4 regions of the Paenarthrobacter sp. 10L412 genome follow, and region 3 is predicted to be linked to each of the others. Evidence: riboswitches for the same ligand, from Rfam matches in the RefSeq annotation. Region 3 holds a riboswitch; each other region holds the start of a gene.
The links. Region 3 has a riboswitch for S-adenosylmethionine ahead of AC1DD7_RS17555 (hypothetical protein). Riboswitches for the same ligand answer to the same signal wherever they lie in the genome.
Positions count from the first base shown of each region.

Region 1: another riboswitch for S-adenosylmethionine. It lies ahead of AC1DD7_RS04715 (DUF1737 domain-containing protein); the one in region 3 lies ahead of AC1DD7_RS17555 (hypothetical protein).
Region 2: another riboswitch for S-adenosylmethionine. It lies ahead of metX (homoserine O-acetyltransferase MetX); the one in region 3 lies ahead of AC1DD7_RS17555 (hypothetical protein).
Region 4: another riboswitch for S-adenosylmethionine. It lies ahead of AC1DD7_RS11400 (aminotransferase class V-fold PLP-dependent enzyme); the one in region 3 lies ahead of AC1DD7_RS17555 (hypothetical protein).

Region 1 covers NZ_JBFTJT010000003.1:297,127-301,212, reverse strand. Annotated here, with positions in the region: gene AC1DD7_RS04730 (hypothetical protein) at 1-520, opposite strand, end outside; gene AC1DD7_RS04725 (O-succinylhomoserine sulfhydrylase) at 531-1,739, opposite strand; gene AC1DD7_RS04720 (rhodanese-like domain-containing protein) at 1,740-2,150, opposite strand; gene AC1DD7_RS04715 (DUF1737 domain-containing protein) at 2,147-2,413, opposite strand; SAM riboswitch class IV at 2,428-2,539, opposite strand; gene AC1DD7_RS04710 (NtaA/DmoA family FMN-dependent monooxygenase) at 2,706-4,034, shown strand; gene AC1DD7_RS04705 (aromatic amino acid ammonia-lyase) at 4,034-4,086, shown strand, end outside.
Region 2 covers NZ_JBFTJT010000002.1:184,439-188,524, forward strand. Annotated here, with positions in the region: gene AC1DD7_RS02655 (winged helix DNA-binding domain-containing protein) at 1-139, shown strand, start outside; gene AC1DD7_RS02660 (hypothetical protein) at 184-615, shown strand; gene metX (homoserine O-acetyltransferase MetX) at 622-1,743, opposite strand; SAM riboswitch class IV at 1,758-1,872, opposite strand; gene AC1DD7_RS02670 (bifunctional o-acetylhomoserine/o-acetylserine sulfhydrylase) at 2,012-3,328, opposite strand; gene AC1DD7_RS02675 (VOC family protein) at 3,555-4,086, shown strand, end outside.
Region 3 covers NZ_JBFTJT010000012.1:95,381-99,466, reverse strand. Annotated here, with positions in the region: gene AC1DD7_RS17565 (helix-turn-helix domain-containing protein) at 1-171, opposite strand, end outside; gene AC1DD7_RS17560 (sodium:solute symporter family protein) at 439-1,980, shown strand; SAM riboswitch class IV at 2,192-2,311, shown strand; gene AC1DD7_RS17555 (hypothetical protein) at 2,327-2,611, shown strand; gene AC1DD7_RS17550 (hypothetical protein) at 2,624-2,818, opposite strand; gene AC1DD7_RS17545 (VIT1/CCC1 transporter family protein) at 3,073-4,086, shown strand, end outside.
Region 4 covers NZ_JBFTJT010000007.1:243,663-247,748, reverse strand. Annotated here, with positions in the region: gene rsgA (ribosome small subunit-dependent GTPase A) at 1-796, shown strand, start outside; gene hisN (histidinol-phosphatase) at 851-1,663, shown strand; SAM riboswitch class IV at 1,846-1,959, shown strand; gene AC1DD7_RS11400 (aminotransferase class V-fold PLP-dependent enzyme) at 1,992-3,401, shown strand; gene AC1DD7_RS11395 (class I SAM-dependent methyltransferase) at 3,551-4,086, shown strand, end outside.

The sequences.
Region 1 (4,086 bases), on a different contig from region 3:
ACGGTGGGATGTCCTTCTTGGCTACAAGGATGGCGCCGTAGATGGGCGCGCTGGCGGCGGCCGTGATCCCGATCCATCGTTTGGCGGGCGATGCCAGGAGGCTTCCGCCCAGCGCCGCCAAGGCAAGAACGTGGAGCCCGGAGTAGGCCAGGAATGGCGCATTGGATCCCCGGCCGTAGGCAAAGCGTTCCAGGTCCGAGGCCCGGCGGGACAAACTGGACACAAAGAGCGGGGCCCCTGCGAGCAAAGCGGCCGCGGCTGCAACAGCCCACCGCTTCGCCTGTCCGCGCGGAAGACGACGTGCAAAGGCTGCGAATCCCACCGGCACCGCGACGGTTCCAGCAGCAGCGAGGTGCTGCCCAATCACCCAGCCACGCTGGCCGGCCTCGAGCATACGAAGACGTTCGGCAGCATCGGGGGTGATGTAAACGCGCGATACCGGCGAGATCCCTGCAAACCACACCGCCGTGCCCGCAACGATGACCGTTCCGGCACGGCGATAAGGATGATTCCCGCTCATGGCAGCAAGGCTAGACCTGTTTGAGGGCCTTCTCCAGATCCAGGATGAGATCGTCTACATCTTCCAGGCCCACGGACAAACGGACCACGCCGTCGCTCAGCCCGATGGCCGCGCGACCTTCGGGCCCCATGGCCCGGTGGGTGGTGGTGGCCGGATGCGTGATGAGGGACTTGGAGTCGCCCAGGTTGTTGGAAATATCGATGACGCGCAGACCGTCCAGCAACGCGAACGCGGCATCCTTGGCTGAACGCCCAGAAGAGGGCAGCAACTCGAACGTCAGCACGGTGCCGCCAGCCTTCATTTGCTTGGCTGCGAGCTCGTACTGTGGGTGCGATTTCAGCAAGGGGTACTTGACCCAGCTGATGGCGGGTTGCTGCTCAAGCCATTCCGCGATTTTCAAAGCGGAGGCTGAACTGTGGTTCACGCGCAAGCCAATGGTCTCCAGGCCTTTGGTCAACACCCAGGCGTTGAACGCGGAGAGCGACGGTCCGGTGTGCCGCATCAGCTGCTTGACCGGGCCATCGATGAATTCCTTGGTGCCCATGATTGCCCCGCCAAGGACACGTCCCTGGCCATCGATGTGCTTGGTGCCGGAGTACACGATGACGTCCGCGCCCAAGTCACCGCAACGCTGCAGCAGGGGAGTGGCAAAGACGTTGTCGACGACGACGGTCGCTCCCGCAGCATGCGCCAGCTCGCTGACGGCGGCGATGTCCACGATTTCCTGCATGGGGTTGGAGGGCGACTCGAAGAACACGGCGGTGGTCGGTTCGGAGAGGGCAGCACGCCACTGGTCGAGGTCGGGACCGTCGACAAACACGGTCTCTACGCCCCAGCGCGGCAGGATCTCGTTGAGGATTACGAAGCACGAGCCGAACAGGGAACGGGCGGCAACGACGCGATCACCGGCAGCCAGGAGGGCACCCAAGGCGGTGAACACCGCGGACATGCCGGACGCCGTCGCAAAGCACGCTTCGGTTCCTTCGAGCAACCGCAACCGCTCCTGGAATGTGGCCACGGACGGGTTGCCGTAGCGGGAGTAAACGAAGCGCTCGTCCTCGCCGGTGAAGGCGCGTTCGGCGGCGGCAGCGGATTCGTAGACGAAGCCGGAGTTCAGGAAGACGGGTTCGGACGTCTCCTGGAAGTTGGTACGGTCAAGGCCACCGCGTACTGCCTGGGTGTCAGGGCTCCAGCTGGCGGCATCGGGATTGAAAGTCACTTAGTCGTTCCCCAGGTTGGTTGGCAGGCCGCGGTTCTTCCAGCCGTTGATGGTGCGCTCGCCGTAGCGGTCCGGGTCACCTTCGAAGCCCTCGAGCACGTTGTAGGCGGTGAACCCGGCCTGCGTCGCGGCGATGGCGGCAGAGATGGAGCGCTGGCCTGAGCGGCAGATGAAAACGAGTTCCACGCCCTCGCCCTCGGGTGCCTGCTGCTGCAGGTCCTCGAGGAAGCGGGAGTTGGGAATGCCACCGGCGAGGTTCCACTGAATGAACAGGGGATCATTCTCTGTGGCTTTGGTGTCCGGAATGCCGATGTGTGCCCACTCGGCCTCGGTGCGGACGTCTACCAGGATGGCGCCTTCTTCAAGCTTGGCCCACGCGTCCTGCGGGGTCAGGTCACCTGCGTAACTCATGCGTGTCCCTCGAATGCTTCTTCGTCGTCGTCGTTCTCCAACTGGTCAACAGCATTCGCGACGGCGGCGTCTGCGTTGGCGATGGCAGCGGGCAGGACGACCGCCTGCGCCACGATGACATCCGTGCCATTGAACGTGGCTGCCGGGCTGCCGTGGAGCACGTAGCCGTCGGCGAGGGCCGTGGTGATCCGCTCGCAGAATTCACGGGTATCCGGACCTGTAATCAGGCGGTAGGAGAGTTTTTCTTCAGTGGGTTCAGGCATTGGCTGGTGCTCCTCAGTCACGCTTGCAGTTCGAAGTGTCGATACGCCGAGTAGTCACCTGAGGCACCCCGCCGGAGAGAGGGTTGCCGACCAGCAAGTCAGGGCTTGGCGCTGGTGCTCATTACTCAAGAAAAACGTAACATCCCGCGGCGGCGGCCCGCACTTGCAAGCGGTTACGCGCTCGTCATGTTGCGTAACCGGCCGGCGCTGGGGTAGCAGCCCAAATGTGACGCCCCGGGAGCATAATTGACGCAGTACGACCCCCTGTAACTTCGCAAGAAATCAGGTCGCGGTGAACGGACAAGGCAGCTCTACACTCAAGCCCATGCTGCATTTTGGATGGTTCGTGGGGCACGGTTTTGGTGTCCAGGGGTGGGGAACTCCCGGCTACAGCCTGGGCTACGACTGGAAGAAACCTGCCCTGTATCAAGACGCCGTGCGCGCGTTTGAGCAATCCGGCCTTGACCTCTTCATCATCGAGGACTCCCTTACTGTTCCTGATACTTATGGCGGCACCGCCGAGGTTTCGCTGGCACACGCCTCCTTTGCGCCCAAGCATGATCCTTTGGCTCTGGTCCCGTACCTTCTGTCCGCCACCAAGCACCTTGGGATTGTGCCGACTGTCAGCGCTTCGTTCTATCCGCCCTTCACAGCCGCACGGCTCCTGGCCACGCTGCAGCACTTCTCCGAGGGCCAGCTCGGCTGGAACGTTGTCACCTCCGGCAGTGACCTGGCGGCACAGAATTACGGGTTGGACCAGCAGATTGAACACGACCTTCGGTACGAGAAGGCGGAGGAATTCGTCGACGTCGTCCGGCAGCTTTGGCGCAGCTGGGAACCCGGCGCTGTGATTGAGGACGTTGAGGCCGGCGTGTTCGCCGACCACACCAAAGTGCATCCCATTAGCCACCAGGGTGACTTCTTCAAGGTCCGAGGTCCGCTGAACACCGCACCTTTGCCAGAGGAGCCCGTGCTGGTGCAGGCCGGTGCTTCTCCTCGGGGCAAAGCGTTCGCGGGTGGGCATGCAGATGTGGCGATCGCCTTGGCGCGTGGCGTTGACGGAATGAAGGCCTACCGGGATTCCATCCGTGCCGAGGCTGCCAAGGCGGACAGGAACCCCGACGACGTCAAGGTACTTTTCGTGCTCAAGCCCACCGTGGTTGGTTCATCAGCCGAGGCCGAGGACTTGCGTGCACAGCGCCGGGAGCTTACCCAGCGTGATATCGACAGCCAGCTCAACTCGATCTCCTACCTGTCCGTGATCGACTTCAAGCAGTTCGACCTCGATGCGCCGTTGCCTGAATTGAGCACCAACAGCAACCAAGGCACGTTGGAGCACTTCGCCAAGGCAGCGCCTCCGGGGTCTACCCTTCGCCAGATCCTTCAGGCACGCAGCGGTGGTGCCGGCGATTCGATCATCGGCACGGTTGGTGAAATCGCGGACTACCTCGAGGAGACTGGCGAGGCTGTGGGTGGCGACGGCTTCCTCTTCTCTGGCTTCGTGGACCCCGTCACCGTGCACGGAGTGCTGGACAAGCTCACTCCCGAACTGCGACGCCGTGGCCTGTTGAGGAAGAGTTACGGCGACGGTGGCTTCCGCCAGAATCTTCTGGACTTCTGATGTCCTCCGAGCCCATCTCCTCCGCGCCCAGAACCCTGCTGATCGGCACATC
Region 2 (4,086 bases), on a different contig from region 3:
GCGCCACGGCTTCTCCGGTGGGATCTGCGAACTCGATGTCCGAATGAACCGGCCCGTCACAACAGCCGAACAACAAGCTTTGGAGGCAGAGGTGGAACGCTATGGGAGGTTCCTGGGCATGGAGACAAAGCTGGTGTGAAACGGCGGGACTAAGCTGGGTTTAAGACCTAGGAGGCCTGCACCGTGAACAATCTGATCTTCTGGATCATCGTCTGCTCTTGGCTGATTCCCATGGGAATCCGCCTATACAACAGGTCCCGGGCGCGGCGGCTCCAGGATCGTAATTTCCAGGACCGCAGCTTCCCGGGTCAGAACTACCCTGGCCAGAACTATCCGGGCCCCGGCTATCCCCCGCAGAATCTTCCGGGACCGGGGTACCCGCAGCAGAGCTACCCGGGCTATCCCGGAGAGCCCGCCACCGTCCGCCCTGCCGATGCGCAACCGCCGGCAGGACCGCCGTCGAACGCTTCTTCACCTACGTTCCCCAGCAACAGCGGCTCTGAGCAGCAAGGCTTCCGTGCGCGAAAACTGGCCGAACTGGACCTCAAGTTCAGCAACGGCGAGATCGCCATGGAGGACTACATGAAGCAGCGCGGCGAGATCATGAACGGCTAAGCCGGCCTAGGCGAAGAAGGCCTGATGCAGTTGGGCTGACAGTTGCCCGATTTCGGTGAGGAAGCCATCGTGCCCGATGGGGGCCTCGATCACGTGGACGGGCACGTCGCCAGGCAGATTTTGTGCCAGTTCCAATGACTGGGCCGGGAAATAGAGGCGGTCGGAGTCGACGGCTGCTACAAAGAATTCAGCAGTGGCGCTGGCCAAGGCCTCCTGCAAGGTGCCCCGGCCACGGCTGATGTCGTGGGACATGAGTGCCTCAGTGATGGCGATGTAGCTGTTCGCATCGAACCGGCGCACCAGCTTGGTGCCTTGGTGGTCGAGGTAGCTTTCCACCTGGTAGCGGCCACGCTCCCCCAGGACCGGGGCAGCCAGGGGCGTCTCTTGATGCTGGGCTTCCCGGCCGAAGCGGAAATCAAGCTCCAGCGCTGATCGGTACGTGATGTGGGCTATCCGTCGGGCCAGGGCAAGGCCCGCCTCAGGAGTTGGTCCACCGTAGTAATCGCCGTTGTTGAAGTTCGGGTCCTGGCGGATGGCGAGTGTCTGCGACTGGGCGAAAGCGATTTGCTCGGCTGTGCTGTAGGCGCCGACAGAAATAACTGCGCACCGCTGGACACGCTCAGGGAAGGTCACCGCCCACTCAAGTGCCCGCGCCCCACCCATGGAACCGCCAAGGACGGCGTGCCATGACTTGATCCCCAACGCGTCGGCGAGGCGGGCTTCAGCCACCGTGCTGTCGCGCAAAGTGATCAGGGGGAAGCGGGATCCCCAGGGCCGCCCGTCCGGCGCCTGGGACGATGGGCCCGTGCTGCCGTAACAGCCGCCCACAATGTTGATGGAGATAACGAAGAACCGGTTGGTGTCGATCGTCGCGCCCGGGCCAACGAGTTGCTCCCACCAGCCTTCCTCATCAGTGGCACCGCGGGCCACATGCGTGCTTCCCGTCAGTGCGTGCTGGACGAGGACTGCGTTGGACGCATCCGCGTTCAACTGCCCCCAGGTCTCATAGGCCAACACAACGTCCGGGAGAAAACCGCCGGCTTCAAGTTCCAGCGAACCTACGCCGGCGTACTTGACCGTCCCGTCTTCTTTGCCCGGTTTGGGGGGTGCTGTAGCAGTAATGGTCATTCCTTTGACACCTAACCTCGCGCTTGCCTGCCGCCTTGCGTGCGACAGGCCAGGTCTTCACCCGGGGCACCCCACCGCGGAGGAGGGTTGCCGGCCAGCAAGCCGGGGCTGTCACTGGCACTCATGACCTAATACGTAGAGTCTAGGAAAAATACAGCTGTTTTGGCGAAGAATGTGACAGCTGTGTGACGGTTTGGGGCCGCTTCGTTCAGGAACACGCACGGCCAGGGGCCGCCCGGCGAATTTTCGTCGGCGGGCGGCCGCTCCGCTAAGCGCCCTTGGCAGCCCGGAAACCAGCCTCAAGGTCAGCAATAATGTCGTCTACGTGCTCGATTCCCACGGACAGGCGGACAAGGCCGGGATTCACTCCCGCAACCAGCTGCTGTTCGACCGTGAGCTGGCTGTGGGTAGTCGACGCCGGGTGGATGACCAGCGAGCGGACGTCACCGATGTTGGCAACGTGGGAGTGCAACTCCAGGCCATCGACGAATCGCTTGCCGGCCTCGACGCCACCTTTGATGTTGAATGCCACCACTGCTCCGGTACCCCTCGGCCCATACTTACGGCCGCGCTCATACCAAGGGCTGGACGGCAGACCCGCGAAGGCGACCGATTCGACGTCGTCGTGGGCTTCCAACCATTCCGCCACTTTGGTGGCGTTGGAGACGTGGCGCTCGACGCGCAGGCTCAGGGTTTCCAGCCCTTGGGCGATGAGGAAGGCGTTGAACGGGGAAACCGCCGAACCCAGATCGCGCAGCAACTGCACACGGGCCTTGAGAATGTAGGAGAGGTTGGCTCCGAGCGCGCCATCCTTGCCAAGGTCCCGGGCGTAAACGAGCCCGTTGTAGCTGGGGTCCGGAGTGTTGAATCCCGGGAAGCGCTCCGGGTCCTTGCCGAAATCAAAGTTTCCGGAGTCCACGATCACGCCCGCGATCGCCGCACCGTGGCCGCCCAGATACTTGGTAGCCGAGTGCACCACGATGTCCGCACCCCATTCGATGGGACGAATGAGGTATGGGGTGGAGAGCGTGTTATCCACGATCAGCGGCACTCCGGCCTCATGCGCGGCGTGTGAAATACCCTCGATGTCCAGCACGTCCTGGCGCGGATTGGACACCACCTCGCCGAAGAACAGCTTGGTATTGGGCTGCACGGCGTCCCGCCACTGGTCCAGGTTGTCCGGGTCCTCCACGAACGTCACGGAGATGCCGAACTTCTTCAGCGTGTGCGCCAGCAGGTTGTAGGTGCCGCCGTAAAGGCTGGGGCTGGCGACGATATGGTCTCCGGCCTCGGCAATGTTCAGGATGGCGAAGGTTTCCGCGGCCTGTCCGGAGCTAAGGAGCAATGCGCCAAGCCCGCCTTCGAGGCTGGCGATCCGCTGCTCCACGGCATCTTGTGTTGGGTTGCCGATTCGGGTGTAGATCGGGGCGAGCTCGGCCAAGGCAAAGCGGTTGGCTGCGCTCTCTGCGCTGGGGAAAACGAAGGACGTGGTCTGGTAGATCGGAAGCGACCGCGCTCCCGTGGCAGAGTCAGGCTCCTGCCCTGCGTGGATCTGGCGTGTTTCGAAAGACCATCCTTGGGACATTGAATTCTCCTCTTAGTGGCGCGCGGGTTTGCCGTTGATCGCTGTAGGCGTGGGCTGGGGCCAGTCTAGGAAGCGCCCGTGTGCTTGGACAGCTTTGTGACGAAGGCAGTATTTTTCAGTCTTTACGCGACCCGGCGTGACGCGTTCCTGCGGCGCGCAATAAGGTCCCATGTTAGTTAGGCTTCCCTTAGCTGAGACCCCGATCACAAAGTGCCAAGATGAAGCCATGCGCATGGATCACGTCTCTTACGCTTGTGAACGAGATGGCCTTTTGGCCACTACCGAACGAATTTCCGCAGCTCTGGGAGTGGACGCAGTCCGGGGCGGAGTGCACCCGCGCTTCGGTACCCGGAACATGATCATTCCCTTGGCGGATAACAAATACCTGGAAGTCGTAGAGGTCCTGGACCACCCTGCTTCTGACAAGGCACCCTTTGGCCAGGCAGTCCGCGCACGCTCGGCGGCTGGCGGCGGTTGGATGGGCTGGTGCGTCGCCGTTGACGACCTCGCCCCCTTCGAGGAACGCCTCGGCCGGTCCGCAGTTCCGGGCAACCGCAAGTTCCCGGATGGCCGCGAACTTGTCTGGCAGCAGATCGGCATTCTCGGCTTGATCGCCGATCCCCAGGTGCCGTACCTGCTCAAGTGGGAGGGCGACCCCTCACTGCACCCGTCCAAGGTCTATGAGAGTGACGTCAAGATGTCCAGCCTCACCATTGCAGGCTCGGCGGAACGCGTTACCGAATGGCTGGGCGAACCCG
Region 3 (4,086 bases):
AGCGACCGACGGCGAGGTCAGGTCCCTCTCGACGCGGCTGAGGAAGCCCTTGGTCAGTCCCGTGGCGTCCGCCACTTGCTCGATGGTGAGGCGCTGCGCCTGGCGGGCTGCGCGGATTCTGGAACCAATGGCAACGGGAACGTTGCTTGGTTCAACGGGGAGAGCCTTCATTCACGAACCTTTCAGGCCTGTCATTGGGCCCTGTCATTGCAGCAATAGTAGCGGGATCACGGGCTGTGGGAGCCACAAACAGCCCAACGATGACCAAAGCCCCTTGACTGTTACCCCGATCACAACATATCCTCATAGGCAACAAGTGTTGTCTGTGAGGCACACAACACGAACCCAATCTCCAATCATCAGCACGGAGACTTCGGCGCTGCGCAGGAGTATCGTCGAAAACCCCAACCTCCGTGCACCAGCTCCAAGGAGCCACTCATGGACTCATCGTTCATAAACATCGCCATTGTGGTGGTGTACCTGCTTGCCATGCTCGCATTCGGTTGGTGGGGCAAGTCCCGCACCAAGAACAACAGCGACTTCCTGGTGGCTGGCCGCCGCCTGGGACCCTTCCTTTACACAGGCACCATGGCCGCAGTTGTCCTCGGTGGGGCATCCACCGTCGGCGGCGTCGGCTTGGGCTACAAGTTCGGCATCTCGGGGATGTGGCTGGTGGTCGCAATCGGCTCCGGCGTCCTCCTCCTGAGCTTGCTCTTCGCCGGCACCATCCAGCGCCTGAAGATCTACACGGTCTCCCAAATGCTGAGCCTCCGCTACGGCAGCAAGGCTACGCAGACCTCCGGCATCGTGATGCTGGCTTACACGCTCATGCTCTGTGCCACATCCACCGGCGCATACGCCACCATCTTTGTCGTCCTCTTCGACTGGGAACGCTGGATGGCGATCGCCGTCGGCGGTGCAATTGTGCTTGTTTACTCGACCATCGGTGGCATGTGGTCCATCACGTTGGCCGACCAGGTCCAGTTCATCATCAAGACCGTAGGCATCTTCTTCCTGATGCTCCCGTTCGTCATGAATGCGGCCGGAGGACTGGATGGCATCCGTGAGCGCGTCGATGCGAGCTTCTTCCAGATTGACGGAATCGGTCTCCAGACGATCATCACGTACTTCGTTGTTTACACCCTTGGACTCCTGATCGGCCAGGACATCTGGCAGCGCGTTTTCACCGCCAAGACTCCCAAGGTTGCACGCTGGGGTGGAGCGACCGCCGGCGTCTACTGCATCCTCTACGGTGTAGCCGGTGCCTTGATCGGCCTGGCCGCCCGGGTGGCGCTCCCCAACATCGATGTCGCCAACCTCGGCAAGGACGTGGTGTACGCCGAAGTGGCAACGCACATCCTGCCCATCGGCATCGGCGGCCTGGTCATGGCCGCAGCTGTTGCAGCCATGATGTCCACTGCTTCAGGTGCCCTGATTGCCGCCGCCACCGTGGCTCGCGCAGATGTTGTTCCGTTCGTTGCCAGCTGGTTCGGCAAGACCATCAACACTGACGACACCGAAAACCCCGAGCACGACGTCAAGGCCAACCGTTACTGGGTTCTTGGCCTGGGCATCGTTGCGGTGCTGATCTCCATGGCCGCGCAGGACGTGGTTGTTGCCCTCACCATTGCCTACGACATCCTGGTAGGCGGCCTCCTCGTCGCTATCCTCGGCGGCCTCGTCTGGAAGCGCGGAACCGGTATCGCTGCTGCCTGGTCCATGGCAGTGGGCTCGGTATTGACTCTGGCCTTGCTGATCCTGTTCGCAACTGGAGTCATTCCGAGCGTCGATGGCGTTTACGCCAACGAACCCATCTACTACGGCCTGGCGGCCTCGTTCGTGGCATACGTCGTGATTTCCCTCCTCACGCCTCCCACGGATCCCGAAGTTCGGGCCGCTTGGGACAAGCGCGTGGCCGGTGCGGTCTCTGACGAATTGCCCCTGGAGGCCCACCCTGTCAGCAGCCACCACGCCAGCTAGCTGAGCAGACCCAGCCCCAAGTAATGTTCGACGGCGGCGCCGCCCCTTCCCGGGGCAGCGTCGCCGTTGCGCTTTCCGTCTAGATTCGGGCGTTGCGGGGCCACTCTGCGCCCCATCCACGCCCCATGGCACGCACACCAGGCCGCACAACGCAGGGGATCCGAGAGCCATACTTCTCCCGGACAGCACTCCTCCAGTACAGTGGTCCCAGCTTCAAGAGAGGTGGCGCCAAGCTCCGACTGGCCACACACCAACCCCATGTTCACGGGTGGTTCGGATGAGGAAGCGGCCCGCCCCGGACCAGAGACAACCGAGCGGGCAAGAGCACTCCCCAAAGGAGCAGTCCTTGCCGTACCAAGCCCTCAGCACCCCCGCCGAATCCGAAGCGCCCACCGTCCCGGTGATTCCCGGCGTCGACCTTGTCCTTGGGACGGTGACCCTGTTCGTGAACGGTGGCCTGAGCCGGTTCCGGCACCACGAAGCGCACCTGATAGCACAGGCCCTTGCCCAGGCTGTGCGTCCGTCGCGGTGGTGTGATTCGTCGAGGACGTTGACGGTGACTGTTGCAGCGCTCGGGCGTCCGGCGGGACTGGAGCGGCATTTCAGATTCGGTGAAGACGGCCCTGCCTAGAAGAAAACGGTCCTAGAATTCTTCGTCTTCTTCCCCACGGAATTCTTCGGTTTCATCCAGGGGGACAACCCGCTCGTCGTCATCCGGGACGTCGATTTCCTCCACCCAGGGTTCGTCGACTTCCTGGTCATCGCTGTAGTCGTAAGCGGGGTCTGATTCGATGGTCTCCCGTTCCGGGTGGTTGGCGTGCGGTTCGGTGGTGTCCATGCTGCAACCTCCGTCTGGTGGGCTGGCAAGCAGCCTGCTGACCGAGTGCGGGGAGGGCCCCCGCCCCTGTCCTTCCATCTGAGCACTGTGCTTGAAGAGGGTCAAGGCACGCCCGGAGCAAGGCAGGATCTAGCCCAAAATTAAGGCACGCCGAACATTCCCGCTAAGGAATACCGGCCAAAAATCCGCGCCAATAAGCGGTACAGTGGGCGTGCAATGGGGCCGCAACTACCCCACCCAGCACAGGAGAAAAAGTGCAGAAGCACCAGGAATCCCACGGTTCGTCGAGCCCCGCTCCGGACCCCGCCCCCGGATCCGGAACACCGCCCCAACCAGTCCCACCCACGGCCGCGGACATCAGGCGCTGGCGTCAATACCTGGCCGACGAGCGGGCCGAAGCCGCCGTCTACCGGGAACTCGCCCAGCGTCGTGACGGCGAAGAACGCCAGATCCTGCTCGCCTTGGCCGAGGCAGAGGGAAGGCACGAGGCACACTGGCTCAAGCTCCTCGGAGAGCACGCTGGTATGCCGAAGGGAGCTTCAACCCGGAGCCAGCTGCTGGGCTTCCTGGCCCGGCACTTTGGTTCAGTGTTCGTGCTCGCCTTGGCTCAGCGCGCGGAAGGCCGCTCCCCCTACGGTGCCGAACCTGCCGCGACCCCGGCCATGGTTGCCGACGAACAAATCCACGAAGAAGTTGTCAGGGGCCTTGCCACCCGTGGACGCAACAGGCTCTCCGGTACCTTCCGCGCCGCTGTTTTTGGTGCCAACGACGGCCTGGTGAGCAACCTTTCACTGGTTATGGGTATGGCCGCAACGGGCGTTCCCAGCCCGGTGGTGCTCATGAGCGGAGTGGCCGGATTGCTGGCCGGCGCCCTGTCCATGGGTGCCGGCGAGTACGTTTCGGTCCGCTCGCAAAGGGAGTTGCTCAACGCCACGCTGCCCACGCAGGCTACCCTCACAGCCGCCCCGTCTTTGGACATTGAGCACAACGAGCTCGTGCTGGTGTATTTGGCCCGGGGCATGACCCGCGAGGCCGCCGAGCACCGCGCCGCCGAACGCATGGGACTCTTCAGTTGCGACTGCGATCCCAGCCTCTCCTTGCAACCCGAAAAGGAGCAACCCGCCGACGACCACGAAACCGTGGGGTCTGCCTGGGGTGCTGCGATGTCCAGCTTCTGCTTCTTCGCCTCCGGTGCGATCGTGCCCATCCTTCCGTTTATTTTCGGCATGACGGGTGTGGCGGCACTGCTGGTAGCCGGTGTTCTGGTG
Region 4 (4,086 bases), on a different contig from region 3:
CCGGCGCAGCGCTGATGATACCGACCCCATCGAAAGAGTGGTGGTGGCCAACGCAGACCAACTTGTGGTGGTGGTCGCCGCGGCCAATCCGGAGCCCCGAACCGGCTTTATTGACCGCGCCTTGGTTGCAGCCTACGACGCCGGGATCGAGCCGCTGCTGCTCGTCACCAAAGCAGACGTCAAGGACCCCGCCGAGCTGTTGTCCAATTATCTCAGCCTGGACTTTCCCATCATCATCAGCCGTACGGCAGATGATGAAGCGTCCGGAATTGATGCCCGCTCGGACGACGGACTGTCCGCGCGGCTGGACAGCCGAGCCGTTGCCGAATTGCGGGCCCACCTTGATGGAAAAGTGACTGTCATGCTGGGCCATTCGGGCGTCGGCAAGTCCACCATGGTTAATGCCCTGACCGGAGCCGAACGGGCTACCGGTGGTGTCAACGCCGTCACCGGGCGGGGCCGGCACACGTCGTCGTCGGCGTTGGCCCTGAAACTGGCAGACGCGCCTCCAGGCAGCTGGATCATCGATACCCCCGGTATCCGCTCCTTCGGACTGGCGCACGTGGACCCCGACCGCATCCTGCATTCCTTCCCCGATTTGGAACCGGGCACGGAAGCTTGCGACCGCGGCTGCAAGCACGATGCCAGCGCCATCAATTGCGGCCTGGACGCGTGGGTGAACGAGGGACATGCCGGTCCTTCCGGAGTGGCCCGCTTGTCTTCGCTCCGGCGACTGCTGGGCGCGGACCCTCGATTGGAAGCCAAAGAGACCAAGGAACTGGGTACCGTCAACTAAGCATTGGTGCTCCACATCCCAGCTGCACGGAACGTTTCACGATAGTTTGGTGGCATGACCCAACCCGTTTCCAGCTACAACGACGACCTTCGACTGGCCCACGTGCTGGCGGATTCCGTGGACGCCCAAACCATGGACCGCTTCAAGGCTCTGGATCTGCAGGTCGAGACCAAGCCTGACCTCACGCCCGTGACGGATGCCGACAAGGCTGCGGAAGAAGCCATCCGTGGCCAACTGTCGCGCTCGCGCCCCCGTGACGCCGTCCTCGGCGAGGAGTTCGGCAGCAGCGGCCATGGCTCCCGGCGTTGGATCATCGACCCCATCGACGGAACCAAGAACTTCGTTCGGGGCGTTCCCGTGTGGGCCACCCTGATCGCACTGGTTGACGAAGGCGAGCCGGTCGTTGGAGTTGTCAGCGCTCCCGCACTGGGCAAGCGCTGGTGGGCAGCAAAGGACATGGGGGCCTACATGGGCCGCTCCCTGGCGTCAGCCACCCGGCTCAAGGTGTCAAACGTTTCGCGGTTGGCGGATGCCTCAATGTCATATTCCAGCCTCTCCGGTTGGAAGGAACGCGGCAATCTGGACGAGTTCCTGGGGTTGACGGAAGACATCTGGCGCACGCGCGCCTATGGCGACTTCTGGTCCTATTGCCTGGTTGCCGAGGGGGCCGTGGATATCGCCTGCGAGCCAGAGTTGAACCTTTACGACATGGCAGCGCTGGTGCCCATCGTGACGGAAGCCGGCGGCCGTTTCACCTCGCTGGAAGGCGAGGACGGCCCCTTTGGCGGCAATGCCCTGGCCACCAACTCCATCCTGCATTCAGAGGTCCTCAAGCGGCTAAACCCTGCCCTGGATGACCTCCTCTGACCCAGCGGCACCAACAAGCCAACCGGCTTTGCATAGAATTTTCGACGGCGGACGCCTCCTTTTCGGGGCATCCGCCGTCTTTTCTTCGCCCAAAGCCCAGTTTCCGGACCCGTCGTAACAATGTGCTTAACAAAGCGAAGCGACTTTGGAGCAGGCCAGATGCGTGACCTAACCTCTTTACAGGTCACGAGTGCCAGCGCTAAACCCCGGTTTGCTGGCCGGCAACCCTCCATTCGCGGTGGGGTGCCCCGGGTGACGACCTGGCCGGTCCGGAACGGATACGGCAAGCGCGGATCCCCACAGGGGGGTCCCTCTTGAGTGAGGTCCCATGAGCACTGCTACGTTCAACTCCACCGTTCTGCCGTCCCTTGTGGTCGAAGAAGCAGCGCACGAAGCCGCTGCAGGCAGGCCACTGGCCGCCGTCACGGGCGCGGAGCTGCAAGCTCCCTTGATCCAGGGTGGCCACGTCCGTTATGCCAACCTCGACTACGGAGCATCCGCTCCAGCGCTGACAATCGTTTCTGCGTATCTCAACGAGATCCTCCCCTACTACGCCAGTGTCCACCGCGGCGCGGGCTACGCTTCCCAGATCAGCACCTCGGTCTACGAGAACTCCCGCGACATCGTCCGCGAATTCGTCGGCGGCCGTCCCGACGATTCCGTCATCTTCACCCGGAACACCACGGACTCGCTGAACCTGTTGGCGGGCTGCCTCCCGCAACTGGACGGAAAGCCAACGGGCGAGGTCCTATACCTGGACATCGAGCACCATGCCAACCTCCTTCCCTGGCAGGGCGTCCCCCACCGCAGTGTCGTAGCTGCTTCGACACTGACAGCTACCCTGGCCAAGCTCCGCGAGGAACTCAGTCAAGGCGGCGTGTCATTGCTGGCGGTCACCGGGGCCTCGAACGTGACCGGTGAAATCCTGCCGATCGCCGAACTCGCAGCACTTGCACACGAATACGGTGCCCGGATTGTGGTGGACGCTGCACAGCTTGCCCCGCACCGCCGCATCAACATCACCGAGGCAGACGTCGACTACATCGTGTTCTCCGGGCATAAGCTCTACGCTCCGTTCGGCGCCGGTGTTGTTGTGGGCCGTCCTGACTGGCTCGACGCCGGCACTCCCCACCTTGCCGGTGGTGGCGCTGTTCGTGAAGCCCGCCTGGACTCGGTCAGCTGGGCCTCAGGTCCCGCACGCCACGAGGGCGGCTCCCCCAACGTCCTCGGCGCGGCAACATTGGCCCGCGCGACGCAGGTGCTTGCCGGCTTGGACCAGGATGCCTGGCATGCCCATGAAGCTGCCATCCGCTCCTACCTCGTACAGGGACTTGAAGCAATCGACGGCGTGACCGTCCACCGGATCTTCAGCGACTCCGAGGACACCATCGGCGTGGTCAATTTCTCGGTGGAAGGATTCGACGCCGGACTGGTGGCCGCCTACCTCGCCGCCGAACACGGTGTAGGACTTCGGGACGGCCGCTTCTGCGCCCATCCCCTGCTCAAGCGGCTAGGACTCCCTTCCGGCTCACTGCGCGCCAGCTTCGGCGTGGGCTCCCGCTTGGAGGATGCCACACGACTCTTGGCTGGTATCGAAGAACTCAAGCGCACAGGGCTCGGTTGGGACTATGTAGTGGACGAAGGCCGCTGGGTACCGGCCAACGACCACCGCATCTATCCGGAATGGGCTCCAAACACCCCGGGCACCGCAGGGGCTGCACCCTGCACGATTGACTGAAACACGCGTACTGTGCGGTAAATTCGTAGGGTAACTGGCGTTCGCGGTAAAGGAGTCTGTGCGTGGCCGTGCCTTCCGGCAGTGTTTCCGGCGGCGTTGTTTCCGGCGGAGGTGTTTCCGGCAGCGCTGGCAGGCCAGGTGGTCCCAAGCTGCATGCCACGCGCCGCCACGAACTGGGCCAGAGCTTCCAGGACGGCGGCGAACACTACGATCGCGTTCGGCCCGGCTATCCCACAGACTCAGTGGATTGGCTTCTTCCTCCTGGAGCGAAGACCGCCGCGGATATTGGTGCAGGCACAGGCAAGTTTACGGCCCTGCTCGTGGACCGCGGTCTGCAGGTGGCCGCCGTCGATCCTTCCACAGACATGCTGGAGCAACTTCGAAAGTCCTATCCCGGCGTTGAGGCGTTGGAGGGAACGGCCGAGGCAACAGGGCTGGCGGACTCAGCATTCGACGTCGTCAGCGTTGCCCAGGCATGGCATTGGTGTGACCCGATGAAAGCGAGCACGGAAATCGCCCGGATCCTCCGGCCCCACGGAGTACTCGGCCTGATATGGAACCAACTGGACACTTCGGTGCCCTGGGTTCACCGGTTGTCACGCATCATGCACGCCGGAGATGTGCACAAGCCCGGCTTCCGGCCAGTTATCGGACCGGAATTCATGGACTTGACGAGTCATCTCAC